4 regions of the Serratia sp. C2(1) genome follow, and region 2 is predicted to be linked to each of the others. Evidence: predicted binding sites of a transcription regulator. Region 2 holds the regulator's gene; each other region holds the start of a gene.
What was found. Region 2 encodes PurR, which represses purine synthesis genes. Its sites were predicted from a motif close to CANGCAAACGTTTGCNTG; they were not measured.
Positions count from the first base shown of each region.

Region 1: the regulator PurR is predicted to act here: its motif matches at 1,583-1,600, upstream of pyrD (quinone-dependent dihydroorotate dehydrogenase).
Region 3: the regulator PurR is predicted to act here: its motif matches at 1,772-1,789, upstream of purE (5-(carboxyamino)imidazole ribonucleotide mutase).
Region 4: the regulator PurR is predicted to act here: its motif matches at 1,395-1,412, upstream of V2S86_RS19425 (NCS2 family permease).

Region 1 covers NZ_JAZFBA010000001.1:2,330,964-2,334,172, reverse strand. Annotated here, with positions in the region: gene V2S86_RS10990 (sulfonate ABC transporter substrate-binding protein) at 1-833, opposite strand, end outside; gene ssuE (NADPH-dependent FMN reductase) at 868-1,446, opposite strand; gene pyrD (quinone-dependent dihydroorotate dehydrogenase) at 1,694-2,704, shown strand; gene V2S86_RS10975 (cell division protein ZapC) at 2,879-3,209, shown strand, end outside.
Region 2 covers NZ_JAZFBA010000001.1:1,873,668-1,876,876, forward strand. Annotated here, with positions in the region: gene V2S86_RS08690 (C40 family peptidase) at 1-815, shown strand, start outside; gene cydH (cytochrome bd-I oxidase subunit CydH) at 1,031-1,120, opposite strand; gene purR (HTH-type transcriptional repressor PurR) at 1,444-2,469, shown strand; gene punR (DNA-binding transcriptional activator PunR) at 2,450-3,209, opposite strand, start outside.
Region 3 covers NZ_JAZFBA010000001.1:2,965,969-2,969,177, reverse strand. Annotated here, with positions in the region: gene galE (UDP-glucose 4-epimerase GalE) at 1-23, shown strand, start outside; gene purK (5-(carboxyamino)imidazole ribonucleotide synthase) at 91-1,158, opposite strand; gene purE (5-(carboxyamino)imidazole ribonucleotide mutase) at 1,155-1,679, opposite strand; gene lpxH (UDP-2,3-diacylglucosamine diphosphatase) at 1,846-2,568, opposite strand; gene ppiB (peptidylprolyl isomerase B) at 2,579-3,073, opposite strand.
Region 4 covers NZ_JAZFBA010000003.1:296,888-300,096, forward strand. Annotated here, with positions in the region: gene V2S86_RS19425 (NCS2 family permease) at 1-1,257, opposite strand, end outside; gene V2S86_RS19430 (VOC family protein) at 1,608-2,015, opposite strand; gene V2S86_RS19435 (glutathione S-transferase family protein) at 2,063-2,731, opposite strand; gene V2S86_RS19440 (lipocalin-like domain-containing protein) at 2,728-3,171, opposite strand.

The DNA.
Region 1 (3,209 bases), 460 kb from region 2:
GGAGGACGATGGTCCAGATAGGTGGCGATCACCTTTTCCGGCAGGCCCATGGCGTTTGCCAGCAGCGTGACGCTTTGTGCGCGATCGCTGCGGGTGAGCGCATCGGCCTGGGTCAGCACCTCAAGCACCTGGCTGATAAAGGGTCCGTGCGCTTGCGCATAAGGGCGAACCGCCAAATAAAACGAACCTGTTTGATTCAGACCACTGCCGTCGCCCAGCACCCGTACGCCGCCCTGCAGCAATGCGGCGGAATAGTACGGATCCCAAATCGCCCAGGCATCAACGTTGCCTTGCTGGAAGGCGGCGCGGGCATCGGCCGGGGTCAGGTAAATGGGTTGGATATCGGTAAATTGCAGCCCGGCTTTCTGCAGGGAGCGCAACAGCAGGTTGTGGGAACTGGAGCCTTTCTGGAAAGCGACCTTATGGCCTTTCAACTCAGCGACGGTTTTGATCGAGCTGTTTTCCGGTACCAGGATCACTTCCGCCTTGGGTTTTGGCGGCTCTACGCCGACATAAAGCAGATCGGCGCCGGCGGCTTGGGCGAAGATCGGGGGGATATCGCCGGTGCTGCCCAGATCGATACTGCCGACGTTCAGCGCTTCGAGCATTTGCGGGCCGGCGGGGAATTCTATCCAGCTGATTTTGGTCGAGGGAAAACGCTGTTCCAACAGCTTATGGGTTTTTGCCAATACCAGGCTGACCGATCCTTTTTGGTAACCGATGCGAAACTGCGCCGGATCCTGCGCGTTGGCGGCATTGTTCCACGCAAGGGAGAGGATGCCGGCTAAAGTGCCGGCGCCAAGCCAGCGGCGGAGTGAAGAAAGTCGCTTCATCATGATGTCCTTTTCCTTATTATTCTCTTCTCAGTCAGGCAGTTTGACGGGCAAACAGGGAAGGGGAGTGCTTTACCCTGGGCGGCTTACGGCGGCCGAGCGCAAGATAAAAGCTTTCCAGCGCCTCTTCCAGGCGGGTTGCCACGCCGTCAGACAGGCTGATCTCTTCATCTCTCAGCACCACCTGGCTGTCGTCGGCAAACACGCCGTGCAGCACTTCCTGCGCTTTCAATGCCGCCAGCACTGGCTTGAGGGCGTAGTCCACCGCCAGCATGTGGCCAATGGAGCCGCCGGTGGCCAGTGGCAACACGACCTTATGCTCCAGGGCACGTTCCGGCAGCAGATCCAGCAGGGTTTTCAGCGCGCCGGAGAACGAGGCTTTATAGACCGGCGTCGACACCAACAAACCGTCTGCCTGAGCTAACTGCTCGGCAAAGGCTTTGATTGCCGGGCTGTTAAAATTGGCGTAAAGCAAATCCTCGGCATCAAAATCGTGCAGCGTGTAGGCAATGACTTCCACGCCTTGTTGCTGTAACCAGTTTTGACTCAGGGTAAGCAGCGCGGCTGAGCGCGAGGGGATGCGGGGGCTGCCGGCCAGTGATATAACGCGCATTGCCACTCCTTATAACTAAAAGTTAGGTTTAATCAGGAAATGTTCGTGATCTGTTTTAAAACTACCAGTTAGGAGCAGGTTGCTTAAATCTCATTTTTTGATTTTGATATGCGCAAATGCGGATTGGCGGCGATAAGAGGAAAACGATTGCGTAAAAACCGCTTTTTTTGCTTTTAATCAATTCCAATTGATCGGGGTATGCCGGATAATCGGCCCCCGGTTTGCAACCGGGAAATCAGGAGAGTACATGTACTACCCCATCATCAGGAAAGCGTTGTTCCAGCTCGATCCCGAGCGTGCGCATGAATTGACCTTTCATCAGCTTCGCCGTATCACCGGCACCCCGTTAGAATTTCTCATTCGTCAGTCTGTGCCGGCCAAGCCGGTTAGCTGCATGGGGCTCTCTTTTAAAAACCCATTGGGGTTGGCCGCCGGTTTGGATAAAGATGGCGAGTGCATCGATGCGTTCGGCGCCATGGGGTTTGGCTTTGTCGAAGTCGGCACTGTGACGCCACGTCCGCAGCCGGGCAATGATAAGCCGCGCCTCTTCCGTATCGTGGAAGCAGAAGGCCTGATCAATCGCATGGGTTTTAATAACCAGGGGGTGGATAATCTGGTTGAAAACGTTAAAAAATCCCATTTTGGCGGTATTTTGGGGATCAATATCGGCAAGAATAAAGATACCCCGGTAGAGCAAGGAAAAGACGATTATCTGATCTGCATGGATAAAGTTTATCCGTATGCCGGCTATATCGCGATTAACATTTCGTCACCAAATACACCAGGGTTACGATCCTTACAGTATGGTGAAGCGTTGGACGATCTTTTAGCCGCCATTAAAAATAAGCAGCAGGAATTGCATGAGCGGCATCACAAATATGTACCGGTCGCGGTAAAGATCGCGCCGGATCTTTCTGAAGAAGAATTGATCCAAATAGCCGACAGCCTGGTGCGTCATAATATCGATGGCGTGATCGCGACCAATACAACGCTGGATCGCAAGTTGATCCAGGGGCTGAATTACTGCGAGCAAATGGGGGGCCTCAGCGGTCGTCCGCTGCAGGCGAGCAGCACCGAAGTGATCCGCCGTCTGTCGATTGAGTTGCAGGGGCGTTTGCCGATTATCGGCGTTGGCGGAATTGACTCTCTGACGGCAGCGCGCGAAAAAATGGCAGCCGGTGCTTCGCTGGTGCAAATTTATTCCGGATTTATCTTCCACGGTCCACGCCTGATTAAAGATATCGTTAACTACATCTAATATTTTTTGTTTCATTTTCAACCGGGGGTTTATTTCTTCCCCCGGCTCGTCTATATTTTGTCCACTAGCATAAATATCGTTCGCGGAATTATCTGATGTTTGAGCTACTTTATCGGTGATAAAATCGCCTTTTGGGTAAATACAGCGTGGCATGGGCAGCGAGAAGGATAAGAGATGAAGATAAAACCTGACGATAATTGGCGTTGGTATTTTGACGCCGAACACGATCGGCTAATGCTGGATTTAGCCAATGGGATGATCTTCCGCTCACGCTTCCCTGCCAAAATGTTAACGCCGGATGCCTTCGATGAATGCGCCTTTTGCGTTGATGACGCTGCGCTTTATTTTAATTATGAAGAGCAGTGCAAACAGATAAAGCTCAGCCATGAGCAACGCGCAGAGTTGGTATTAAACGCGCTGGTGGCCTATCGCTTCCTGAAACCATTGATGCCGAAAAGCTGGCACTTCGCCCAGCAACACTACCCGCTGCAGCCGAAGAACGGCG
Region 2 (3,209 bases):
GTTTAATTCTTACGCTTTTTGTGCTGTTGTTTACACAGCTATTCTTAAATCTGGCGCACGCTGCGCCACAGGCACGTGTTGCCGCCGAGCAGCGCAAGAGCCACGTTAATGAAGCTCGGCCGGATGACCGCAAGAAAAAGAAAGCGGCAAAGACCAGCAAAAAAGTGAAAGTTACTGCACCGCAAAAAACTACCAAGGTTTCCAAAGCCAAAACAGAAAAAACCGCTAAAAAGATCGTTAGCGCCAAATCGAAACACTCAACCCAGAAAATAGCCAAAATCAAAGTAACCCCACCTAAAAAGGGCTACAAAAAAGGCTATGGCCGCCATCGGGAAGCCGGTATGGCCACCGCCAAATTGGTACGTGACGATAAGCCACTGAAACTCAGCCCGGCGCACAAAAAGCGCTATCAGCACGCCAAGCAAACCGCCATGGCCAAGCTGATGGATCAAATGGGCAAACCTTATCGCTGGGGCGGGACTTCGCCAAGAACCGGTTTCGACTGCAGCGGCCTGATTTATTACGCCTATAAAGACGTCGTGAAAATCAAGATGCCGCGCACCGCCAACGAGATGTATCACCTGCGCGACGCAGCGCCGATCAAGAAAAACGAGCTGGAAAGCGGTGACCTGGTGTTCTTCCGCATCAACAACCGCGGCGTGGCCGATCATGTCGGCGTCTATCTGGGCAACGGCAAATTCATTCAGTCACCGCGTACGGGCGAGGAAATCCGTATCAGCCAACTGGACAACGACTACTGGCAAAACCACTACATTGGCGCACGCCGTGTGGTAACGCCGAAAACCATTCGATAATATCCCCCGCGGCTGGTACTCCCCCGGCCGCACTCCACGCAAGCTACGGCAATCGTTCTGTCCTTCGGTGCTTTCGCCGCGCTCTGACAACGCGTTAGCCAACCGCATGAAAAATTTCCAGGCATGGGTGTAGTTGGGTGCTTGTGAAAAAATATGACGTAATGGCAGGAAACGCGAACAGGCGCAGCAGGCTGCGCCTGTATTACAACCGGGGATCAGTTCAACGCCGCAGTGAAGCTAAAAGCGATAATAACGGCCAGCGCGCACACAGTAGTGAACAGTGACATTTTCAGATCGGTATCCATTACAACTCCTTTTCAGACGGGTTTTCCCAAGGATAAAAGGCACACAATTAATGCGTCAAACCATTTTCCCACAGTTAGGCAATAAAATCTTGTTATCATTTCCCGGTTTATAATACTGATTACCTCTTCCACTTTGGCTCAATATGGGACAAAATTCGCAGTTCACAACTGCGTACCGGCAAAATGCCCCTCCTGACCAAGCGCTGACGACTTCAACACACTAAAAACTCAGTTTCGCTTATTTGGAAGAAGGATCTACGCAGGCAAACGATTAACATCACACTTACATGCTGCAACATGTGAGCTCAGGAGTCATTCTTTACATGGCAACGATTAAAGATGTGGCCAAACGCGCTGGCGTTTCCACCACCACCGTTTCGCACGTCATCAATAAGACTCGTTTCGTCGCCGAAGAGACCAAAGCGGCCGTTGGGGCCGCGATCAAAGAGCTGCACTATTCTCCCAGCGCCGTGGCGCGCAGCCTGAAGGTCAATCACACCAAATCTATTGGTCTGCTGGCCACCTCCAGCGAAGCGCCCTATTTCGCCGAAGTGATCGAGGCGGTGGAAAACAGCTGCTACAGCAAAGGCTATACGCTGATCCTGTGCAATTCGCACAACAACCTGGACAAGCAACGCGCTTATCTGGCGATGCTGGCGCAAAAACGCGTCGATGGCCTGCTGGTGATGTGCTCTGAATACCCGGATCAATTGCTGGGGATGCTGGAAGATTACCGTAACATCCCGATGGTGGTCATGGACTGGGGCGCAGCACGCGGCGATTTTACCGATACCATTATCGACAACGCCTTCGAAGGCGGTTATCTGGCCGGCCGCTATCTGATCGAGCGCGGGCACCGCGATATTGGCGCCATTCCGGGCCAATTGGCGCGCAATACCGGCGGCGGCCGCCATCAGGGCTTTTTGAAAGCCATGGAAGAAGCCAATATCGAGGTGCGCGACGAGTGGATTGTTCAGGGCGACTTCGAACCGGAATCCGGCTACAAGGCCATGCATCAGATATTGTCGCAGAAACAACGTCCAACGGCGGTATTCTGCGGCGGCGACATTATGGCGATGGGCGCTATCTGCGCCGCCGATGAGCTGGGGCTGCGCGTACCGCAGGATATTTCAGTTATCGGCTACGATAACGTGCGCAACGCGCGCTATTTCACCCCGGCGCTGACGACGATCCATCAGCCCAAAGAGCGTTTGGGCGAGATGGCGTTCACCATGCTGCTGGATCGCATCATCAGCAAGCGTGAAGAGTCGCAGGTCATTGAAGTGCATCCTAAGCTGGTTGAACGCCGCTCGGTCGCCGACGGCCCCTTCATCGATTACCGCCGCTAGTCACACCGTCGCCGGGAGCCTGGGCGGTTTCCGGCGTCACTTCGCTCAGCCATTCCTGATTCAAGGTTTCACTGTCCCCCAGGTAGTCCAGCAGCCAGGCCATCGCCGGCGATGGGGTATTCTGCTGCCAGGTCAGGCAGCAGGGGCTGGCGGGAAATGGCTGTTGCAGTTGCAGCGCCACCAACTCACCGCGCTGCACCAACGGCAGCACCTGATGCGCAGGCATCATGCCGACGCACAAACCGGCGCACAAGCAATCCACCGCAGATGCCCAATCCGGCACCACCAACCGCCGCTGGTTATCCAGCGTCCAGGTAACCCGTTTGGGCAGATTGCGCGAGGTATCCTCCAGACACAGGGAAGGGAAAGGCCGGAGCTGATCATCGTTCAGCAGGCCATCCAACGCCGCCAATGGATGCTGCGGGCCGGCGACACACAACCAGCGCATATCGCCCATGTCACGAAAGGCAAAACCGCCGCCGACAGGCACCGCTCGCGTAGCGCCGATCGCCATATCGGCGCGGCCGTCCACCAACGCATCCCACACGCCGTTAAATACTTCCGGCTGGATCAGCAACTCAACATCGGGGAAATGACGATAAAAATCCAATACCAGCCGGCGGCTGCGCTGCGGCTTGACGATGATATCCACCGCAATTTTCAATTGGCCGCGCCAACCATTGGCCACCTGCTGGCACTGCCTGCGAGTGTCGAGCATTTTTTTGATGACACCACGCGCC
Region 3 (3,209 bases), 1.1 Mb from region 2:
ACCCGCAAGGCTATACCCGGTAGTTTTTCATCGGCCATAAAAAAGGGCTCAGCCAAGCTGAACCCTTTGATGTTGGTGCGAAGTAAAGCCTTAAACCAGCTTTTGCCCTGCCCAGGCCAGGCCGCTCTGGTATTCGGCCGGCAGCAGCGGCGCCAGTGCCTGCAACGCCTGTTGCAGCGCGGCGGCGCTCGGATCGTTCAGGTTGAGGTGGCCGACCTTGCGGCCTTCGCGCACCTCTTTCTCATACCAGTGCAAATGCACCAACGGCAACGCCAGCCACTGTTGATTCACGGCGGTGCCGATCAGGTTGACCATCACCGACGGTGTGCTTACCACCGGTTTTGGCAACGGCAGGGCGAGAATGGCGCGCAGGTGCAGTTCGAACTGGCTGATGGAGGCGCCGTTCTGCGTCCAATGGCCGCTGTTGTGCACCCGTGGTGCCAGCTCGTTAATCAGCAGGCTGTCGCCAACGATAAAGCACTCCATCGCCATCACTCCGACGTAGTTCAGCTCGTCGAGGATCGCCGCCAGCATCTGCTCAGCCTGCCGTTGCAGGGCGGGGTCAGGCTGCGGCAGTGCCACGCTGGTGCGCAGAATGCCTTCTTCATGCAGGTTATGGGTCAGCGGATAGAACACCGACTTGCCGTCGTGCCCGCGCGCGCCCACCAGCGAAACCTCGCCAGAGAAGTTAATCCCCTGCTCGACGATGCACTCGCCGTAGGCATCCGCCGGCAGCTCCGCTTCCTGGCCCGGGCGCAAGCGCCATTGGCCGCGGCCGTCGTAACCGCCAACGCGACGTTTGACGATCGCCAGTTCGCCGAGGGTGGCGAACACCTGTGGCCACTCGGCGGCATCGGCCAGCAATTGCCACGGCGCGGTGGCCAGGCCGAGCTGATCGAGCAGCTGTTTTTGCGTCAGGCGGTCCGCCAGACGGGGGAAAATATCGCGATTGACGAAGCTGCTGTGGGTCGCCAATTCACGCGTCAGCGCGGTTTCCGGCCAGCGTTCGATTTCGGCGGTGATCACGCTGTTTTGATAGGGCACCGCTTCCGGCTCGGCGTCGATGCCGACCGGGTAAACGGCGATGCCCAGCGGTTCGCCGGCCTGGCGCAGCATGCGCCCCAATTGGCCGTTGCCCAGTACGCAAACCGGCTTCATGCTTCCTCCCGCGGATCCGGGTTGTTCAGCACCTCTTCGGTCTGCGCCTGGCGCCAGTCGGCCAGACGTTGCGCCAGCGCGGTATCGTGCAGCGCCAGAATTTGCGCCGCCAGCAGCGCGGCGTTGGCCGCACCGGCTTTGCCGATCGCCAGGGTGCCGACCGGAATGCCGCGCGGCATTTGCACGATAGAATACAGACTGTCTACACCGCTCAGCGCGGCGCTTTGTACCGGAACACCCAGCACCGGAACCAGCGTTTTCGCCGCCAGCATGCCCGGCAGGTGCGCAGCACCGCCCGCACCGGCAATGATCACGTCAAAGCCATTGGCGGTGGCCTGTTCGGCGAAGCTGAACAGCTTGTCTGGCGTGCGATGAGCGGAAACGACTTCGACATGGAAGGGGACATCGAGTTGGGTCAGGATTTCGGCCGCGAACTGCATGGTGGCCCAGTCACTTTTCGATCCCATTACAATTGCGATTTTAACTCCAGCATTGGCGGCTGAAGCGGCGTTGGCTCCCATGGGTGTAAGGCTCCTGTAAGTGTACAAACGACGGCCGGTTGCCTGCGGCGGGAGGCCGAATGAGGGCGCAGATCATACCATGAGCGCACGGCGAGGAAAACGGTTGCGTCGCCGGTTTTCACTGTCGAAAACGCGAATTTTATTACTCGCGTGGCAAGTCAGGGGGTTAGAAGGGGAATTGGATCAGTTCGACGGCGTCGGCGCTGACTTTGATCATCGAGCCTTCCGTGTGCCAGGCGCCCAGCACCACGCGGTGGGCCTTGCCGTTGCTCAGTTCCAGCTCATGCACCGCCGGGCGGTGGGTGTGGCCGTGAATCATCCAGTGTACGTTATGGTTCAGCATCGCCTGCTCAACCGCCTGCGGGTTGACGTCCATAATGGCTTGCGATTTGCCCTGATTGCTCTGCCGGCTGCGCGCGCGCATCCTGGCGGCAATCTTCAGGCGCCAGCGCAGGGGCATGGCCAAAAACAGCTTTTGGATTAATGGATTATGTACCTTGCGGCGGAACTGCTGATAGGCCTGATCGTCGGTACACAGCGTGTCGCCGTGCAGGATCAGGATTTTGCGGCCGTACAGCTCCAGCACTTTCTCTTCCGGCAGCAGTTGCATGCCGCTGGCGCGGGCAAAGCGCTTGCCGAGCAGGAAATCGCGGTTGCCGTGGATAAAGTAGCAGGGCACGCCGGCTTGCTGCAGCGTCTTCAGCTCAGCGGCAATCTCCGCGTGCAGCGGTTCGGGATCGTCATCGCCGATCCAGGCTTCGAACAGATCGCCAAGAATGTACAGCGCTTCGGCGTGGATCGCATCGTGCCGCAAAAAACGCAGAAAACCGGCAGTGATTGCCGGTTCCTGTGCGCATAAGTGCAGATCCGCGATGAACAGCGTATTCATGCAGCCGCGATTACTCGCTGACGGTAACGCTGGTGACGATCACGTCTTCTACCGGAACATCCTGGTGCATGCCGCTGCGGCCAGTTTTCACGGCTTTGATTTTATTGACCACGTCCATGCCTTCAACCACTTCGGCAAATACGCAGTAACCCCAACCTTGCGCGTTCTCGGCGCGGAAGTTCAGGAAGTCGTTGTCAGCCACGTTGATGAAGAACTGAGCGGTAGCGGAGTGCGGATCGTTGGTACGTGCCATCGCCAGGGTGCCCACGGTGTTTTTCAGACCGTTGTTGGCTTCGTTCTTGATGGTCGCTTTGGTGTCTTTCTGGTTCATGCCTGGCTCAAAACCGCCACCCTGAATCATAAAGCCATTGATAACACGGTGGAAGATTGTGTTGTCGTAGAAACCTGCACGGCAGTAGTTCAGGAAGTTTTCAACGGTAACCGGCGCTTTGTCAGCAAAGGTGTTGATAACGATGTCGCCGTGATTAGTGTGGAAAGTAACCATAGTTTTAGTCCTAACAAGATGAAGTGAGACGTCACGTAGAGCGAGTGAACATTCAGACCGACCTTATAACATATCTCTATTAACGAGTCAGCAGCGGCTAAACCGCGCAGGCTCTGTGGTAAATCGGGTTTTGTTA
Region 4 (3,209 bases), on a different contig from region 2:
CAGCGAGCTGAAGCCCAGCATGATACCGGTGACGATATTACAGGTCAGCACGATAAACACCGCGCACAGCAGGCCGGACATGGCGTCGACGAAGTCGTTGAAATCCAGCTTGGTGACGTTGCTTAACATCAGCAGGCCGACGTACATCAGCGCCGGTGCGGTAGCGTAAATCGGCACCAGATAAGACAGCGGCGACAGAAACAGGATCAACAGGAACAGCACGCCAACCACGGTTGCGGTCAGGCCGGTTTTCCCGCCCGCTGCGGTGCCCGCTGCGGATTCGATATAGACCGCCGCCGGAGCCGCGCCCACCAGGCCGGAGAAAATGCTGCTCAGGGAATCCGAGGTCAACGCCTTGCCGCCGTTGATGATCTGCCCGTCTTTGTCCAGCAGGTTCGCCTGACCGGCCACCGCGCGAATGGTACCGGTCGCGTCAAACACTGCCGTCATCACCAGCGCCAGCACGCTAGGCAGCACCACGGGTTGCAACGCCCCCATGATATCCAGGCTGAAGATCAGCGAGTTGCCATTGGCGTCCGCCAGGCTTGGCATGGCGAACAGCCCCTGATATTTCACCGCCGGATCAAACAGCAGACCAATCACCGAAATAGCGATAATCACCAGCAGAATGCCGCCGGGGACACGCAGTTTTTCCAACCCGAAAATCACCGCCAGGCCGAGTAGCGTCATCACCACCGGGAAAGACGTAAATGCACCCAGCGCTACCGGCAGGCCATCCAGTGGGTTCTTCACCACCAGACCCACGCCATTGGCGGCGATCAGCAGCAGGAACAGGCCGATGCCGATACCTGTGCCATGCGCCACGCCCATCGGCAGATTGCGCAAGATCCAGGAACGGATGCCGGTGATCGAGATAATGGTAAACAGTACGCCCATCAGGAATACCGCACCCAGCGCCACCGGAATGCTGATGTGTTGGCCCAGCACCAGGCTGAAGGCAGTGAAGGCGGTCAGGGAAATCGCACAGCCGATGGCCATCGGCAGGTTAGCCCACAACCCCATCAGCAATGAGCCGAAACCTGCGACCAGGCAGGTGGCGACGAACACCGCCGTGGGCGGGAAACCCGCTTTACCCAACATGCTCGGCACCACGATCACCGAATAAACCATCGCCAGGAAGGTGGTTAATCCCGCCACCACTTCCTGTCGCACGGAGCTGCCGCGTGCGGAAATATTAAAATAGCCATCAAGCCCGCCTTTTGGTTTAACGGCGTTGTTCGCTTGAGAATTCGACATGTTGCTGTCCCCTGTGTGTCATTGCCAGCCCGTTTCAAAAGGCTTGTTATTCCGCCCGCGCATGTTCATTACGGAATCGTTTCCGTCACGTTGGCTTCCCTGCCCTTCGGCCGCGCCGCCCATCGGCGCCGCGTAAAAAGGCAAACGTTTAACTCTCATCGCGTGATGCGGGTGATTTATGGTGGTTTATTCAAGGCAAACGATTATCCGGCCTTCCATACCCTCTGATCAACCAAAGATCGCGGCAATTCATGCAGAAAAGCGCCGAGATCAATCATTATCGAAAAGGCGATATTTGTCACATAGGTAAATCCGATGGGAGCGCCCCCGGCTCAGGGGGCAAAAACCGGTTACTGAGCCTGTGCGGCTTTTTCGTCCATGTACATCAGTTCCCAGATATGACCGTCCAAATCCTGGAAACCGTGACCGTACATAAAGCCGTAATCCTGCGGCTGATTATAGGTATTGCCACCGGCGGCTATCGCCTTGCGCACCACACTGTCCACCGCCGCCCGGCTGGGCTGCGACAGGCAAATCAGCACTTCCGTCGCTTTCCTGGCATCGCCAATCGGGTTCGGGGTGAACATTTTGAATTTATCGTGGGTCAGCAGCATCACGTAAATGGTATCGCTGACCACCATGCAGGCGGCGGTATCATCGGTAAACTGCTGATTAAAGCTGAAACCCAGCCGGGTGAAAAACTCGATGGATGCAGGCAGATTGCCCACCGGCAAGTTAACAAAAATTTGCGTAGCCATAGGCTACCTCCGAGCAGACATTAACCCCTCAAGTATAGATCATGCCATCAGCTCAGCAGTTCATAAGGACCACCCTGCTCCAGCGCCCGTTGATAGGCCGGGCGGGTATGAATTCGCTGCAGATAGCCGCGCAGCTTCGGGCAACCGTCCAGCGAGCCGCGCGCCGCCATCGCCTCCAGTGGGAAGCTCATCTGGATATCCGCCGCGCTGAAGTCGTTGCCGACAAACCAGGTGCTTTTGCTCAGGTGCTGCTCGAGATAGTCGCGATGCGTGGCGATCTGTTTGTCCAGATACTCTCGCTGAACCCCTTTGCCAATCGCCCCCGCCACCGGTCGCAACAACCAGGGGATTGGCGGTTGTCCCAGGCGACCGAACACCAGCTTCATGACCTGCAGCGGCATCAGCGATCCTTCCGCATAATGCAGCCAGTAACGGTATTGCTGGCGGGCATGGTGGTCGGTCGGGATAAACAGCCCCTGGGCATCGTAGGCCTCTTGCAAATATTCGATAATGGCGCCGGATTCCGCCAGGGTCAGATCGCCATCGACAATCACCGGAGATTTGCCAAGCGGGTGGATCTTTTTCAGCTCCGGCGGAGCCAGCATGGTTTGCGGATCGCGTTGGTAACGCTGCACCTGATAAGGCACACCCAGTTCTTCCAGAAACCACAAGATACGCTGCGAGCGTGAGTTATTCAGATGGTGCACGATAATCATGAAGTTTCTCCAATCCGTTGCCAAACCAGTTCGCCAATCTGCACGCCGTTGCCGATTTGCAGCGGCACGGTGCGCAGCGTCAGCCGATCGTCAGTGAAGCTGTAAAAGCGTACCTGACGGCTGCCGATCCAGTTGGGGAATGAGCTGCCCTCGACCAGGTGAACAATTCGCTGGTCGCTCTCATCCACCCGATAACGGCCGAAGTAACAAATCATATTGATGAAGGCGGCGCGGATTTCCTGCTCGTTGCCCTGGCCAAAATCGTCAGCGGTAAAGCGCGGCCGCGTAGCGCTGTAAAGCTGCGCCGCCATGGTGCCGTTGGCCTCATAATTAATGCGGCCCAGCACCTGCTCCCCCAACGGGTAATTGACCTTGCCGTCTTCGTCTTTAAATACCGAAGACAGTAGCGACCAGCTGCCGATAAATGCATTGATTGCCATGGTGCATCCCCCCTTTAGGATCGTCATTAAAGGGTAGT